DNA from 2 places in the Streptomyces sp. NPDC002671 genome. Region 2 is predicted to be linked to the other one. Evidence: predicted binding sites of a transcription regulator. Region 2 holds the regulator's gene; the other holds the start of a gene.
The links. The regulator HrcA, encoded in region 2, represses chaperone genes, less so after heat shock. The targets are predictions, from matches to a motif close to TTNGCACTCNGNNNNNCNGAGTGCNAA.
Positions count from the first base shown of each region.

Region 1: a site for HrcA is predicted at 1,869-1,895, ahead of ACWD35_RS10515 (FmdB family zinc ribbon protein). Genes of this name have one in related genera too.

Region 1 covers NZ_JBSFVU010000005.1:366,255-373,620, reverse strand. The annotation lists gene ACWD35_RS10525 (potassium/proton antiporter) at 1-151, shown strand, start outside; gene ACWD35_RS10520 (MFS transporter) at 407-1,708, shown strand; gene ACWD35_RS10515 (FmdB family zinc ribbon protein) at 1,906-2,214, shown strand; gene ACWD35_RS10510 (S-methyl-5'-thioadenosine phosphorylase) at 2,318-3,151, shown strand; gene ACWD35_RS10505 (hypothetical protein) at 3,312-3,941, shown strand; gene mscL (large conductance mechanosensitive channel protein MscL) at 4,080-4,556, shown strand; gene ACWD35_RS10495 (hypothetical protein) at 4,585-4,761, opposite strand; gene ACWD35_RS10490 (low temperature requirement protein A) at 4,878-6,116, shown strand; gene ACWD35_RS10485 (P1 family peptidase) at 6,158-7,210, shown strand.
Region 2 covers NZ_JBSFVU010000022.1:105,278-112,643, forward strand. The annotation lists gene hemW (radical SAM family heme chaperone HemW) at 1-545, shown strand, start outside; gene ACWD35_RS30265 (Uma2 family endonuclease) at 628-1,221, shown strand; gene ACWD35_RS30270 (DUF3097 domain-containing protein) at 1,199-2,011, opposite strand; gene ACWD35_RS30275 (MBL fold metallo-hydrolase) at 2,046-2,792, opposite strand; gene hrcA (heat-inducible transcriptional repressor HrcA) at 2,978-3,994, shown strand; gene dnaJ (molecular chaperone DnaJ) at 3,995-5,131, shown strand; gene ACWD35_RS30290 (nitronate monooxygenase) at 5,265-6,380, shown strand; gene ACWD35_RS30295 (16S rRNA (uracil(1498)-N(3))-methyltransferase) at 6,377-7,126, shown strand; gene ACWD35_RS30300 (VOC family protein) at 7,146-7,366, shown strand, end outside.

The DNA.
Region 1 (7,366 bases), on a different contig from region 2:
GCTCCCCACGACGGTGCTGCGGCACGGGGACGAACTCCTCGTGGTCGCCACCGACCCCGTCCGCGACGCGGCGGAGCGCCGCCTGCGCGCGGTCGCACGCGGCGGCAAGCTGGCCGGGTGGCTGGGCACGGACGGACGAGGCGCGCGTTAATGCCAGGTGAACACCCCTATGGTGCTCATTTTCACAGGAGCACAAGGCCTTGATCCCTGTAGTATCAAGGCAGTCAGATCGATCCAACTCTGCCTGACGCAGAGCTGGCGCGACCGTATGGCGGCCGGGGAGCCCACCACCGTGGGACCGGTATCTACCGCAGTTCCGCGCAAGAGGACAGCTCTCGGCGCCCCCGTGAGGCCGACCCGCCCCACGACAGGGGTGGCGCTACCAGGCGGCAGAAAGGCACGGGCCGTGGCATCCACGGTCACCACCGAGTCGGCGGAGAACCCGCCGGCGTCCTCCCGCCCGGGATACGGACAACTGCTGCGCACCCGCGGCGCCTGGACGTTCCTGCTCCCCGGCTTCGCCGCGCGACAGCCGTTCGCGATGCTCACCCTCTCCATCGTGCTGCTCGTGCAGCACACCACCGGCTCGTACGGCGCCGCGGGCGCGGCGGCAGCTGCCACCGGTGTCTCCATGGCCCTGTTCGCCCCCTACAGCGGACGCCTCGCCGACCGTTACGGCCAGCGCGCCGTGCTGATCCCCGGCGTCCTCGTGCACACGCTGTCGGGGCTGTCCCTCACCGCGCTCGCTCTGGCCCACGCGCCTCTGTGGGCGCTGTTCGCGGCGGCCGTCCCGACCGGCGCCTCGGTGCCGCAGGTCGGCCCGATGGTGCGCGCCCGCTGGGGCGTGAAGCTCCAGGGCTCGCCCCTGATGACCACCGCGGCGGCCTTCGAGTCCGTCACGGACGAGCTGACCTTCGTCTTCGGTCCCCTGCTGGCGACCGCGCTGTGCACCACCGTGGCCCCGGCCGCGGGCCTGGTGACGGAGGCCGCGCTGACCCTCGTCGGCGGTCTGCTGTTCGCCGCGCAGAAGAGCACACAGCCGCCGGTGAGCGCCGAGAGCGGGCACGCGCGCGTGCAGCACGCTTCCGCGCTGCACGTGCCGGGCATACGCGTGCTGGTCGTGACCTTCCTGGGCATCGGCTCGGTCTTCGGCGGAATGCAGGTCGCGCTGGCGGCGTTCACGGAGTCGATCGGCCAGCCCGGCCTGAACGGCGTCCTGTACGGCGTCTTCGCCGCGGGAAACATGCTCTCCGGCGTCGTGTGCGGCGCGATCGCCTGGAAGGTCGCCCCGCAGCGGCGCCTGGTCGTCGGCTACACGGCGCTCGCGCTGGCCGCGTCCGCCCTGTGGACGGCGCACTCGGTGCTGCTGCTGGCAGCTCTGGGCCTGCTGGTCGGCATGTGCATCGCGCCGGCGCTGATCACCGGCTACACGCTGGTCGAGGGCCTGGTCCCGGCCGGTGCCCGCACCGAGGCCTTCACCTGGCTGACCGGTGCGGTCGCGTTCGGCCAGGCGGCGGCCGTCACCGTCGCCGGGCAGCTGGAGGACCGGCTGTGGGACGGCGCCGGGTTCCTGGTGCCGATGGCCGGCACCGTGCTCGCGCTGGTGACCCTGCTGGCGCTGCGTTCGCGGCTCATGCCGCCGCGCGTGACCAAGCTGGTCACGCGCGGCGCGGCCCATCGCGAACCCGTCGCGATCGGTGAAATGTGACGGTCCGCGCTCCCGGGAATACGTCACTGTGACTCCGCCGCTACGCGGCTTCCCACTCGGGCACAAGGGCCTTCGTGGCGGTCAAGCCCAGACCGCTGCCCGTAGGCAGGTGACTTACGTTACTCCGTTCGCGGGCGGCGCAGGTTAATATGGACGATCGTTAGCACTCATCGAGTGAGAGTGCCAGGAGGAAGACAGTGCCGACCTACCAGTACCAGTGCACCGAGTGCGGCGAGGGCCTCGAGGCGGTCCAGAAGTTCACCGACGACGCCCTGACCGAGTGCCCCAGCTGCAACGGCCGCCTCAAGAAGGTGTTCTCCGCGGTCGGCATCGTCTTCAAGGGCTCCGGCTTCTACCGCAACGACTCCCGCGGCTCCACGTCGAGCAGCACCCCGTCGTCGAAGTCGAGCTCCTCGTCGGCCGGCTCTTCGTCGTCCGACTCGAAGTCGTCGTCCTCGTCGTCTTCGTCGTCCTCGTCGAGCTCCGCCGGCAGCTCCGCCGCCTGACAACACTCACCCCGGACCCTGCCGTCGTACGACGGCAGGGTCTTCGGCGTCCTCCCCCGGCACCGGCTGCCCCGTCTTTCCGCGGCCAGCTAATGTGCTCGTCATGGCGAACGCAGAGATCGGCGTAATCGGTGGCTCGGGCTTCTACTCGTTCCTGGACGACGTGACCGAGGTCCAGGTCGAGACCCCGTACGGGGCGCCCAGCGACTCCCTCTTCCTCGGCGAGATCGCCGGCCGGCGCGTCGCCTTCCTGCCCCGGCACGGCCGCGGGCACCACCTGCCGCCGCACCGCATCAACTACCGCGCCAACCTCTGGGCCCTCCGGTCGGTCGGAGCCCGCCAGATCCTCGGCCCCTGCGCGGTGGGCGGGCTGCGCCCCGAGTACGGGCCGGGCACCCTGCTCGTGCCGGACCAGCTGGTGGACCGTACGAAGGCGCGGCAGCAGACCTACTTCGACGGGCTTCCGCTGCCCGACGGCACGGTGCCGAACGTCGTGCACGTGTCCATGGCCGACCCCTACTGCCCCGCCGGCCGGGCAGCCGCGCTGAAGGCGGCCCGCGGACGGGACTGGGAGCCGGTGGACGGCGGCACGCTGGTCGTCGTCGAGGGACCGCGCTTCTCCACCCGCGCCGAATCGCTGTGGCACCAGGCGCAGGGCTGGTCGGTGGTGGGCATGACCGGCCACCCCGAGGCGGCGCTCGCCCGGGAACTGGAGCTCTGCTACACCTCGCTGACCCTGGTCACCGACCTCGACGCGGGCGCCGAGACCGGCGAGGGCGTCTCGCACGAGGAGGTGCTGCAGGTGTTCGCGGCCAACGTGGACCGGCTGCGGGGCGTCCTGTTCGACGCGGTGGCGGCGCTGCCGGAGACCGGGGCGCGGGACTGCCTGTGCGTGAACGCGCTCGGCAGGATGGATCCGGGGTTCGAACTGCCGTAGCGCGACGGGGGATTCCGCCGTCCGGGCAGCTGCGGAAGTCCCCGTTCGGGTGGGCGAGTTATCCACAAACGGCCAGGAGTCCACCGGCTCCGGCGGGATTCGGCGCGAGGCGTCATCGTGGCAGCACAAGCCGAATTCCTCGTCGCCGGTGGTGATTCCCATGTCCGTGTCCTCGTCGTATCCGACCCAGTCCCAAGCCCAGGCCCCGACCACGGCCTCTTCCTCTTCCTCTGCCTCGTCCCTGTCCGCGCCTTCGCCGCTGCGGATCCCGTGTCCGCTGGGCACCGATGCCCCCGCGACCCGCGAGATCCCGCAGTTCGCTCCCGTGCGCGTACGCGGCGGGGGGTATCAGCTGCAGCGGCTCGTGCGGCAGCGGCGGCGGGCCGTGGCGGCCGGTCTCGCCGTGACCGCCGCCGCGCTCGTGGCGGCCGGGCCGCGCACCGCCGCGGAGCCGCACCATGCGGAGCGCGCCCGAGGGCGCCCGGCCGCGGAACCCCTGCGCCGGCACCCGGCGGCGGACGTGGTGACGGCGCCCGTGCGGATCGCCGACGCCGCCACCGTCCGGCTGCTACGGCCCGGTGACCGGGTCGACGTCATCGTGGCGGAGGACCCGCAGACCGGCGGCGGTGCCCGGGTGCTCGCACGCGGGGTGCGGGTGACGAAGCTGCCGGATCCCCTGGAGGGCGCCGCTGAGAGCGGGGCGCTGGTCGTGCTGTCGGTGCCGCGTGCCACGGCGGCGCGGCTCGTCGGCGCGAGTGCCACGGCACGGCTGGCGGTGACGCTGTGCTGAACCGGCTGGTGCTTTTTCGCGGCGATCTACTGTCAAGTCCCTCGGTCGCAGGGCGGAATTGGACACAATGGCCGCGCCTTGCCGTAGGTTGCGGAGCGTTTCGTTCCACACCCTGTGCACGCGAGGAGAGTCCCCTAGGTGAGCGCGAAGAAGGAACCGAGTGTCTGGGACGGCTTCAAAGCCTTCCTGATGCGCGGAAACGTCGTCGATCTGGCGGTCGCGGTGGTCATCGGCGCCGCCTTCACCAACATCGTGAACTCGGTGGTGAAGGGGGTCATCAACCCGCTGGTCGGCGCCATCGGCACGCAGAACCTGGACCACTACAGCTCGTGCCTCAAGGATCCCTGCCAGGTGGGTGCGGACGGCTCGGTGAAGAGCGGTGTGCCGATCCTGTGGGGCACCGTCCTCGGCGCCACGCTGAGCTTCGTGATCACCGCGGCGGTGGTCTACTTCCTGATGGTCCTGCCGATGTCGAAGTACCTGGCGCGTCAGGAGGCCCGCAAGAAGGCGCGCGAGGGCACGCACGAGGTCATCGAGGTGACCGAGCTGGAGGTCCTGAAGGAGATCCGCGACACGCTGGTCGCGCAGCGCGGTTCGGGGCGCGACGGGGGCTGACCGCGCTCCTGCGGACGGCGCGGGCGGCTCAGAGGTGGTGGGGCGGCTTCTCGTCGAGGAAGCGCTTCAGGTCGGCGGCGCTGTCGCCGTCCGTGCGCTCGCCCCACCCGCCGTCGGTGTCGTCCAAGGACTGCTGGTTCAGCGGGTCGTCGAAGACCAGCGCGGCCTTGGGATCGCGCGGCTCGGGGTCGGGGGTGCTGCTCATGCCCCAAGGGTACGGCCCCGCCCCGAGCGGTCCGCTGTGCAGTCCTGTCGCGCACCCTCCGAAACTTGTGAATCCGTTCACAAGATATGGGCCCGATTTTCTGCTGTGCTGGGAGCATGACGTCGAGTTCCGCTCCGGCGCCCGCCTCTCCGGGCGCGCAGCACTCCTCGGGCCTCCTGCGACGGCTCACCGCGCGAGGGCGCGACGAGGCGCACCGGGTCTCCTCCCCGCTGGAGCTCTTCTTCGACCTGTGTTTCGTCGTGGCGATCGCGCAGGCGGGCGCGCAACTGGTGCACGCCGTGTCCGCGGGGCACACGGGGACCGGGATCCTCAACTACGCGATGCTGTTCTTCGCCATCTGGTGGGCCTGGATGAACTTCACCTGGTTCGCCTCGGCGTACGACAACGACGACGCGCTGTACCGGGCCGTCACCCTGGTCCAGATCGCCGGCGTCCTGGTCCTGGCGGCCGGTGTCTCCCGAGCGTTCGAGCACCACGACTTCCTGATCGTCTGGCTCGGCTACGTGATCATGCGGCTGCCGATGGCCGCGCAGTGGCTGAGAGCGGCGGGATCGGCCACCGGCACGGAGCGGACCATGGCGGTCCGGTACGCCTGCGGGGTGCTGCTGTGCCTGGTCGGCTGGCTCGGGCTGGTCCTGCTGCCCGAACCCGCCCGGCCCTGGGTGTTCCTGGTGATGGCGATCGCGGAGCTGAGCGTGCCGGTGTTCGCCGAGCGGAACTCCGCGACGTCCTGGCACCCGCACCACATCGCCGAGCGGTACGGCCTGTTCACGATCATCGTGCTCGGCGAGACGATCGCCGCGGCCACGGTCGCCGTGAAGTCGGCCGTGGACGAGCACCAGGCGCTGGGCGAACTGCTGCCGATCGCGGCGGGCGGCCTGCTGATCGTGTTCTCCGCGTGGTGGATCTACTTCGTGGTGCCCATCCACAGCCATCTGCGCTCCAACAAGCAGGCGTTCCTGTGGGGCTACGGCCACTACCTGATCTTCGCCTCGGCCGCGGCGATCGGTGCGGGCCTGGAGGTGGCGGTGGAGCAGGCGGTGGGCAAGGCGCACATCTCGGCGCTGTCCGCCTCGGCGGCGGTGACCCTGCCGACGGCGCTGTATCTGCTGACGGTGTGGGCACTGCACTCGCGCCACTTCAAGGTCGGCATCTCCCAGCAGCTGGTACTGCCGGTCACGGCCCTGCTGGTCGTGTGCTGCACCTTCCTCGGCGACTGGGCAGTGCCGGCGGCCGGGCTCGTGTCCGCCGCCGCGGTGGCCACCGGCACGAAGCTGACGGCACGCACGGTCACCCGCGAACGCCGGGCGGACGCCACCGCACCGGCCGGCTGAGCACCTCCGGGGCGTCGCCGGGGTGGGCCAGACTGGGCCGCATGACAGTTGACGCACCACTGACAGTTGACGCACTGACAGACGTCGCCGGACTGCGGGTGGGGCACGCCACCCGCCGCGGGGCCGGCTGGCTCACCGGCACCACGGTCGTCCTGGCTCCCGAGGGCGGCGTGGTCGCCGCCGTGGACGTGCGCGGCGGCGGGCCCGGCACCAAGGAGACCGACGCGCTCGACCCGCGCAACGTGGTGCAGAAGATCGACGCGGTCGTGCTGACCGGAGGCAGCGCGTACGGGCTCGATGCCGCGTCCGGAGTGATGGCCTGGCTGGAGGAGCAGGGGCGCGGGGTGCGGGTGGGGGCGGAGCCGGCGCAGGTCGTGCCGGTGGTGCCCGCCGCGTGCGTCTTCGACCTGGGGCGCGGTGGCGACTTCCGCGCCCGGCCGGGCGCGGAAACGGGGCGCGCGGCCGTTGAGGCGGCAGCGGCGAGCGCGCCCGGCGCCCGGGTGCCGCAGGGGTGCGTGGGCGCCGGCACCGGCGCGGCGGCCGGGCAGCTCAAGGGCGGCGTGGGGACCGCGAGCACGGTGCTCGGCTCGGGGATCACGGTGGCCGCGCTGGTGGTCGCGAACGCCGCGGGGGCGGTGGTGGATCCGGAGACGGGCGCGCTGTACGGGGAGTTCTTCCAGGGGCGGGTGGAGTATCCGCAGGAGCGCGTCCACGAGGCGGCGCGCCGACGGCTCGCCGAGACCGCCGACCGGAACGCGCCGCCTCCGCTCAACACGACGCTCGCGGTGGTCGCGACCGACGCGGACCTCACCAGGGCGCAGGCGCAGAAGCTGGCGGGCACGGCGCACGACGGGATCGCACGGGCCGTGCGACCGGTGCACCTGCTGCACGACGGCGACACGGTGTTCGCCCTGGCGACCGGCACGCACCCCCTCGACCCCGCGCCGTCGGCGCTCAACGACATCCTCGCGGCCGGCGCGGACGCCGTGACCCGCGCGATCGTCCGGGCCGTACGCGCCGCCGAGTCGGTCGACGGACCGGGTGGAGTGTGGCCGTCCTACGAGGAGTTGTACGGGGCGCGGCCTGGGCGGTGAAGCCGGGCGCGGGGGTGGCTCAGGGTGCGCCAAGGGCTTGGTTTGTCGCGGTTCTGTCACGTGATCGTGTTCCTCCGAGACGGAGGGAACCTCTGCGGGTCCCGGTGCCCTCTCTCTCCACGCACTGGAACGGACCACGCACATCACACGAACTGG
Region 2 (7,366 bases):
TCGAGGAGGGCACGCAGCTCGCGCGCCGCATCCGCCGGGGCGAGGTCCCGATGACCGACGACGACGTCCACGCCGACCGCTACCTGATCGCGGAGGAGGCGCTCACGGCGGCGGGCTTCGACTGGTACGAGGTCTCCAACTGGGCCACCTCCGAATCCGCCCGCTGCCTGCACAACGAGCTGTACTGGCGGGGGGCCGACTGGTGGGGGGCCGGTCCCGGGGCGCACTCGCACGTGGGCGGGGTGCGCTGGTGGAACGTCAAGCATCCGGGGGCGTATGCGGCGGCGCTGGCGTCGGGGAAGTCGCCGGGGGCAGGGCGTGAGGTGCTGTCCGGCGAGGACCGGCGGGTAGAGCGGATCTTGCTGGAGCTGCGGCTGCGGGAGGGGGTCCCGCTGTCGCTTCTGAAGGAGGAGGGGCTGGCGGCGTCCCGGCGGGCGCTGGCGGAGGGGCTCCTCCAGGAAGGGCCGTACGGGGAGGGATACGCGGTACTGACGCTGCGGGGGCGGTTGCTGGCGGACGCGGTGGTGCGGGACTTGGTGGACTGATCACTCGGCGGAGTGAATCACTGCGGAATGCCGGTTCGCTCCCTAACCTGATTCGTAGGCTGCCGCCAAAAGTACGCGGCGGATGTGGAGGGCCACGGAGATGACCGCTGTGGACGAGCGTGGGATGGCCAAGTTCTTCGAGGAGTTCGAGCCTCCGGAGGGCGCCAAGGTTGAGCTTCTCCGGGGGGTGATCGTGATGATGTCCAGCCCTGACATCGTGCACAACAGGATCGTTGCCGATGTACAGGACCAGATCCCGCGGCGCTGGGCGCGTCTGCAAACCCAGGACGTCGACATCGTCGACGAATCCAGTGAGCCGGTACCGGATCTGGTGGTTCTGGCGCACGATCTCCTGCCCAGCTCAGGGCGCCTGCTGCCGTGCCAGCTGATCACGATGCTCGTCGAGGTCGTCTCCAAGTACAGCGTCCACCAGGACTACGTGGTCAAACGCTCGATCTACGCTGCGGGAAAGGTCCCCGCCTACCTCATCCTCGACCCGATCATGGCGCACTGCGTCCTGCTGACGAAGCCCGCAGGCGAGGGCGAGGACGCCGACTACCTGAGCCAGGAGATCACCAAATTCGGAGATCCAGTCCCGGTGGAGGTTCTGGGACTCGAACTGGACACCAAAGCATTCGGGACACTTCCCGGCGTCAGGCCCCACCGCTACCCGTGACGAAATCGATCAACTCCTCCACCCGCCCCAGCAGCTCCGGCTCCAGGTCCTTGTAAGACCCCACCCGCGCCAGAATCGCCTGCCACACCGCCCCGGTGTTCTCCGACGGCCAGCCCAGCGCCCGGCACACCCCTGTCTTCCAGTCCTGCCCGTGCGGGACCCGGGGCCACTCGGCGATCCCCAGTGAGGCCGGCTTCACCGCCTCCCAGATGTCGATGTACGGGTGGCCCACCACCAGCGCGTGTTCGCTCGTCACCGACTGGGCGATGCGCCACTCCTTCGTGCCCGGCACCAGGTGGTCCACCAGGACGCCCAGGCGGGCGTCCGGGCCCGGTGCGAACTCGGCGACGATCGACGGCAGGTCGTCCACGCCCTCCAGGTACTCCACGACCACGCCCTCGATGCGCAGGTCGTCGCCCCACACCTTCTCGACCAGCTCGGCGTCGTGCCGGCCCTCGACGTAGATGCGGCCGGCACGGGCCACGCGAGCCCTGGCGCCGGGTACGGCTACCGAGCCGGAGGCCGTGCGGGTGGGCCTCACCGGACTCGAAGTCGGCCGTACGAGCGTCACCACCCGCCCCTCCAGCAGGAAGCCCCGCGGTTCCAGCGGGAACACCCGGTGCTTGCCGAAACGGTCCTCCAGGGTCACCGTGCCCGCCTCGCAGCGGATCACCGCCCCGCAGAAACCGGTGCCGGGCTCCTCCACCACCAGGCCGGGCTCCGCCGGGACCTCCGGTACGGGCTGCTGCTTCTTCCACGGCGGGGTGAGATCGGGGGAGTACTGGCGCATTCGGATGACGATAGGAGAAGCGGTGGACCCCCGTTCACGACACGCCGAAACGCGCCGCCAGCTCGTCGCGTTGCCGGCGTACGAAGGCCGCGTCCACCACCGCTCCGTGACCGGGCACGTACAGCGCGTCCTCGCCGCCCAGCGCCAGCAGGCGGTCCAGTGCGTCCGGCCAGCGGGACGGGACCGCGTCCGGGCCCGCCTGGGGCTCGCCGGACTCCTCGACCAGGTCGCCGCAGAAGACCACCTCCGGGTCACCCGGTACGAGGACCGCCAGGTCGTACGCGGTGTGGCCCGGGCCCACGTTGGCCAGCAGTACCTGCCTGCCGCCGCCCAGGTCCAGCGTCCACTCGCCCGAGACCAGGTGGTGGGGAGGGGCCAGGGCTTCCACGGCCTCGTCCGCGTCGGCCGGCGGCAGGCCGTGACGGATCGCGTCCTGGCGCAGCTCCTCGCGCTCGTACGTGAACACCGCGTCCAGGCCCACCGCCCCGTACACCTCCGCCCCGGCGGACGTCCCGGCAAACGTCCCGGCGAACGCGGCGGCGCCGAAGACGTGGTCGAAGTGCGGATGCGTGAGAGCGAGATGGGTCACACGGTGACCCGCGAGCGCCTGCGCCCGCGCCCGCACCCGCGCGCCCTCGGCCAGGCTCGACCCGGCGTCCACCACGAGCCCCGTACCCTCCCCGAGAACCAGCCCCACGGTGCAGTCCCAGCCGGGCAGCCGGCACCGCCCGACCCCCGTGGCGAGCCGCTCCCACTCCACCTCTTCCCAAGTCACCGTCATACCGCGACGCTAGCGACAACGGTCATCCTGAACACGAACCGGGCACGGTGACGCGGGGGCCGGCCTTGCCCGGGGCGTACCCCACAGCCGTACACTGGGCCGGGGAAGGCTGGCACTCGCGTGCGAAGAGTGCCAGGCGGACGATCCGAAGGGCCCAGGGGACGACGTGCTGGAGGTGCGCGCGAATGCTGAGTGAACGCAGGCTTCAGGTGCTGCGCGCCATCGTCCAGGACTACGTGGGCACCGAGGAGCCGGTGGGCTCGAAGGCGCTCACCGAGCGGCACAACCTCGGCGTCTCCCCGGCAACCGTGCGCAACGACATGGCGGCCCTGGAGGACGAGGGGTTCATCGCGCAGCCGCACACCAGTGCGGGGCGGATCCCCACCGACAAGGGCTACCGGCTGTTCGTCGACAAGCTCGCCGGCGTCAAGCCGATGACCGCGCCCGAGCGGCGGGCGATCCAGAACTTCCTGGACGGCGCCGTCGATCTCGACGACGTCGTGGCGCGGACCGTGCGGCTGCTCGCGCAGCTCACACGGCAGGTCGCCGTCGTGCAGTACCCGTCGCTGACCCGGTCCACCGTGCGGCACGTGGAACTGCTCTCGCTCGCTCCCGCGCGCGTGATGCTCGTGCTGATCACGGACACCGGCCGGGTCGAGCAGCGGATGGTCGACTGCCCGGCGCCGTTCGGCGAGTCCTCGCTGGCGGATCTGCGGGCGCGGCTGAACAGCCGGGTCGCGGGGCGCCGGTTCACGGACGTGCCGCGGCTGGTCGAGGACCTGCCCGAGGCCTTCGAGGCCGAGGACCGCGGCACGGTCTCGACGGTGCTCTCCACACTGCTGGAGACGCTCGTCGAGGAGAACGAGGAGCGGCTGATGATCGGCGGAACCGCCAATCTGACCCGCTTCGGGCATGACTTTTCCCTCACGATCCGGCCGGTGCTCGAGGCGCTGGAGGAGCAGGTCGTGCTTCTCAAGCTCCTCGGCGAGGCGAAGGATCCGGGCGTGACCGTGCGCATCGGGCACGAGAACGCCCATGAGGGACTCAACTCCACCTCCGTCGTGTCGGTCGGCTACGGTTCGGGCGGCGAGGCAGTCGCCAAGCTCGGCGTGGTCGGACCGACCCGCATGGACTACCCGGGAACGATGGGAGCGGTACGCGCAGTGGCACGGTACGTCGGACAGATCCTGGCGGAGTCGTAAGTGGCCACGGACTACTACGCCGTTCTCGGCGTGCGCCGCGACGCGTCGCAGGATGAGATCAAGAAGGCGTTCCGCAGGCTCGCGCGCGAGCTGCATCCGGACGTCAACCCCGATCCGAAGACCCAGGAGCGGTTCAAGGAGATCAACGCCGCTTACGAGGTGCTGTCGGACCCGCAGAAGAAGCAGGTCTACGACCTCGGCGGCGACCCGCTCTCGCAGTCGGGCGGGGCCGGTGCGGGCGGCTTCGGGGCAGGTGGCTTCGGCAACTTCTCCGACATCATGGACGCGTTCTTCGGTACGGCGTCGCAGCGCGGCCCGCGCTCGCGCACCCGGCGCGGCCAGGACGCGATGATCCGCATCGACGTCGAGCTGGACGAGGCGGCCTTCGGGACGACCAAGGAGATCCAGGTCGACACGGCGGTCGTCTGCAACACCTGCAACGGTGAGGGCGCGGCGCCGGGCACCTCCGCCCAGACGTGTGACATGTGCCGGGGCCGCGGTGAGGTCTCGCAGGTCACCCGGTCCTTCCTGGGCCAGGTCATGACCTCGCGGCCCTGCCCCCAGTGCCAGGGCTTCGGCACGATCGTGCCGAACCCGTGCCCGGAGTGCGCCGGCGACGGGCGTGTCCGCTCCCGCCGCACTCTTACGGTGAAGATCCCGGCCGGTGTCGACAACGGCACACGGATCCAGCTCGCCGGTGAGGGCGAGGTCGGGCCGGGCGGCGGTCCCGCCGGTGACCTCTACGTCGAGATCCACGAGCTGCCGCACCCGATGTTCCAGCGGCGCGGCGACGACCTGCACTGCACGGTCACCATCCCGATGACGGCGGCGGCCCTCGGCACGAAGGTGCCGCTGGAGACGCTGGACGGGATGGAGGAGGTCGACATCCGGCCCGGTACGCAGTCCGGGCAGTCGATCCCGCTGCACAACCGCGGTGTCACGCATCTGCGGGGCGGCGGGCGGGGTGACCTGATCGTGCACGTCGAGGTGCAGACGCCGAGCAAGCTGGATCCGGAGCAGGAGCGGCTGCTGCGCGAGCTGGCGAAGCTGCGCGGCGAGGAGCGTCCGCAGGGGCAGTTCCAGCCCGGGCAGCAGGGGCTGTTCTCGCGGCTGAAGGACGCGTTCAACGGTCGCTGACCGTTGCCGAGGCCGAGGGTTCAAGGGGCTTCGTCCCTTGAACCCTCGGCCCTGCTCGGTCGGCCGAGAAGTGGCATGTGCCAGGGGGAAGGTTGGATTCGGACTTGTTCGAAGGACGTGACAACATGCGGTCATGTCCTCCGCACTGACCGATCTCTTCCCCCACCCGATCGTGCAGGCCCCCATGGCGGGCGGTGTCTCCGTCCCGCAGCTCGCCGCCGCCGTCTCCGAGGCCGGTGGTCTCGGGTTCCTTGCCGCCGGGTACAAGACCGCCGACGGCATGTACCAGGAGATCAAGCAGCTGCGGGCGCTCACGAGCCGCCCCTTCGGCGTCAACGTGTTCATGCCGCAGCCCGAGTATCCCGGTGCAAGCACCGGCTCCACCGGAGCGGCTGACGCCGCGCCCTCTTCTGGCGCCGTCGAGGTCTACGCCCACCAGCTGGCCGGTGAGGCCGCCTGGTACGAGACCGAGCTGGGCGACCCGGACAGCGGACGGGACGACGGCTACGACGCCAAGCTCGCCGTCCTCCTCGACAACCCGGTGCCGGTCGTCTCCTTCCACTTCGGCATCCCGAGCCGGGACGCCCTCGACTCCCTCCGCCGCGCCGGGACCCTCACCCTGGTCACCGCCACCACCGCCGAGGAGGCCCTCGCGGTGGAGCGGGCCGGTGCGGACGGGGTGATCGCGCAGGGCGTGGAGGCCGGCGGCCACCAGGGCACCCACCGGGACATCCAGGAGAACGACGGCTCCGGCCTCGGACTGCTGTCCCTGATCGCCCAGGTCCGTGACGCCGTGAGCATCCCGGTCGTCGCCGCCGGCGGCATCATGCGCGGCAGCCAGATCGCCGCTGCCCTCGCGGCGGGTGCGAGCGCGGCCCAGCTGGGCACCGCCTTCCTCGCCACCACCGAGTCCGGTGCCAGCCCCCTGCACAAGCAGGCGCTCACCAACCCCCTGTACGCGCGCACCGAGTTGACCCGTGCGTTCTCCGGCCGCCCGGCGCGCGGACTGGTCAACCGGTTCATGCGCGAGCACGGCCGCTACGCCCCCGCCGCCTACCCCGAGATCCACCACCTGACCTCGCCGCTGCGCAAGGCCGCCGCCAAGGCCGGTGACCCGCAGGGCATGGCGCTGTGGGCGGGCCAGGGGCACCGCATGGCCCGCGAACTGCCCGCCGGGCAGCTGGTGGAGCTGCTGGCGGCCGAACTCGTCGACGCCCGGGCGGCGTTGTCCGACGGAGGCGCGCGATGACGGCCCCCGTCTTCGTCGTCGAGCACTTCCGCGCCGAAGGCAGCGGCCACTACGTCCTGGACGGCCCCGAGGGGCGGCACGCGGTCTCCGTGAAGCGGCTCCAGGCCGGCGAGGAGGTCGTCCTCACCGACGGCAACGGGCGCTTCGCGGTGTGCGACGTGATCGGCACCGAGGGCAAGGACCGGCTGATCGTCCGCATGAGCACCGTGGAGGAGGAGCCCGAGCCCTCGCCCCGGATCACGGTCGTCCAGGCCCTGCCCAAGGGCGACCGGGGTGAAGTCGCCGTGGAGACCATGACCGAGGTCGGCGTCGACGCGATCGTGCCCTGGCAGGCCGCCCGCTGCATCACCCAGTGGAAGGGCGACCGCGGTCTGAAGGCCCTCGGCAAGTGGCGGGCCACCGCCCGCGAGGCCGGCAAGCAGTCCCGCCGGGTCCGCTTCCCGGAGGTCGCGGACGCGGCAACGACCAAGCAGGTTGCCGCACTTCTCGCCAAAGCCGATTTCGCCGCCGTGCTCCACTCCGACTTCGAGCACGACAGTGCGCCGCTCGCCGCCGCCGAACTCCCCGACCAGGGCGAGATCGTGCTGGTCGTCGGGCCCGAAGGAGGCGTGTCCCGCGACGAGTTGGCGCTTTTCGAGGGGGCGGGTGCGCAGGCCTGCGTGCTCGGTCCTACCGTGTTGCGTACGTCCACTGCCGGCACCGCCGCGGCGGCCCTCCTCCTGGGACGCACCGGCCGCTGGTCCTGACCGACAACGGGGGAACTCCATGGAACTCGCCCAAGTCCGGCTCCTCGTCACCGACTTCGCCGCCTCCTACCGCTTCTACGCCGACACCCTCGGCCTCAAGCCGCAGTCGGGGGCGACCGAGGGGCCGTACGAGAAGTTCAGCCCGCACGCCGGCTCCGCCGGAATAGCCCTGCAGGACCGCTCGATGATGGCCGAGGTCCTGAACGAACTCGGCGACACCGCCACCGGCCACCGCTCCCT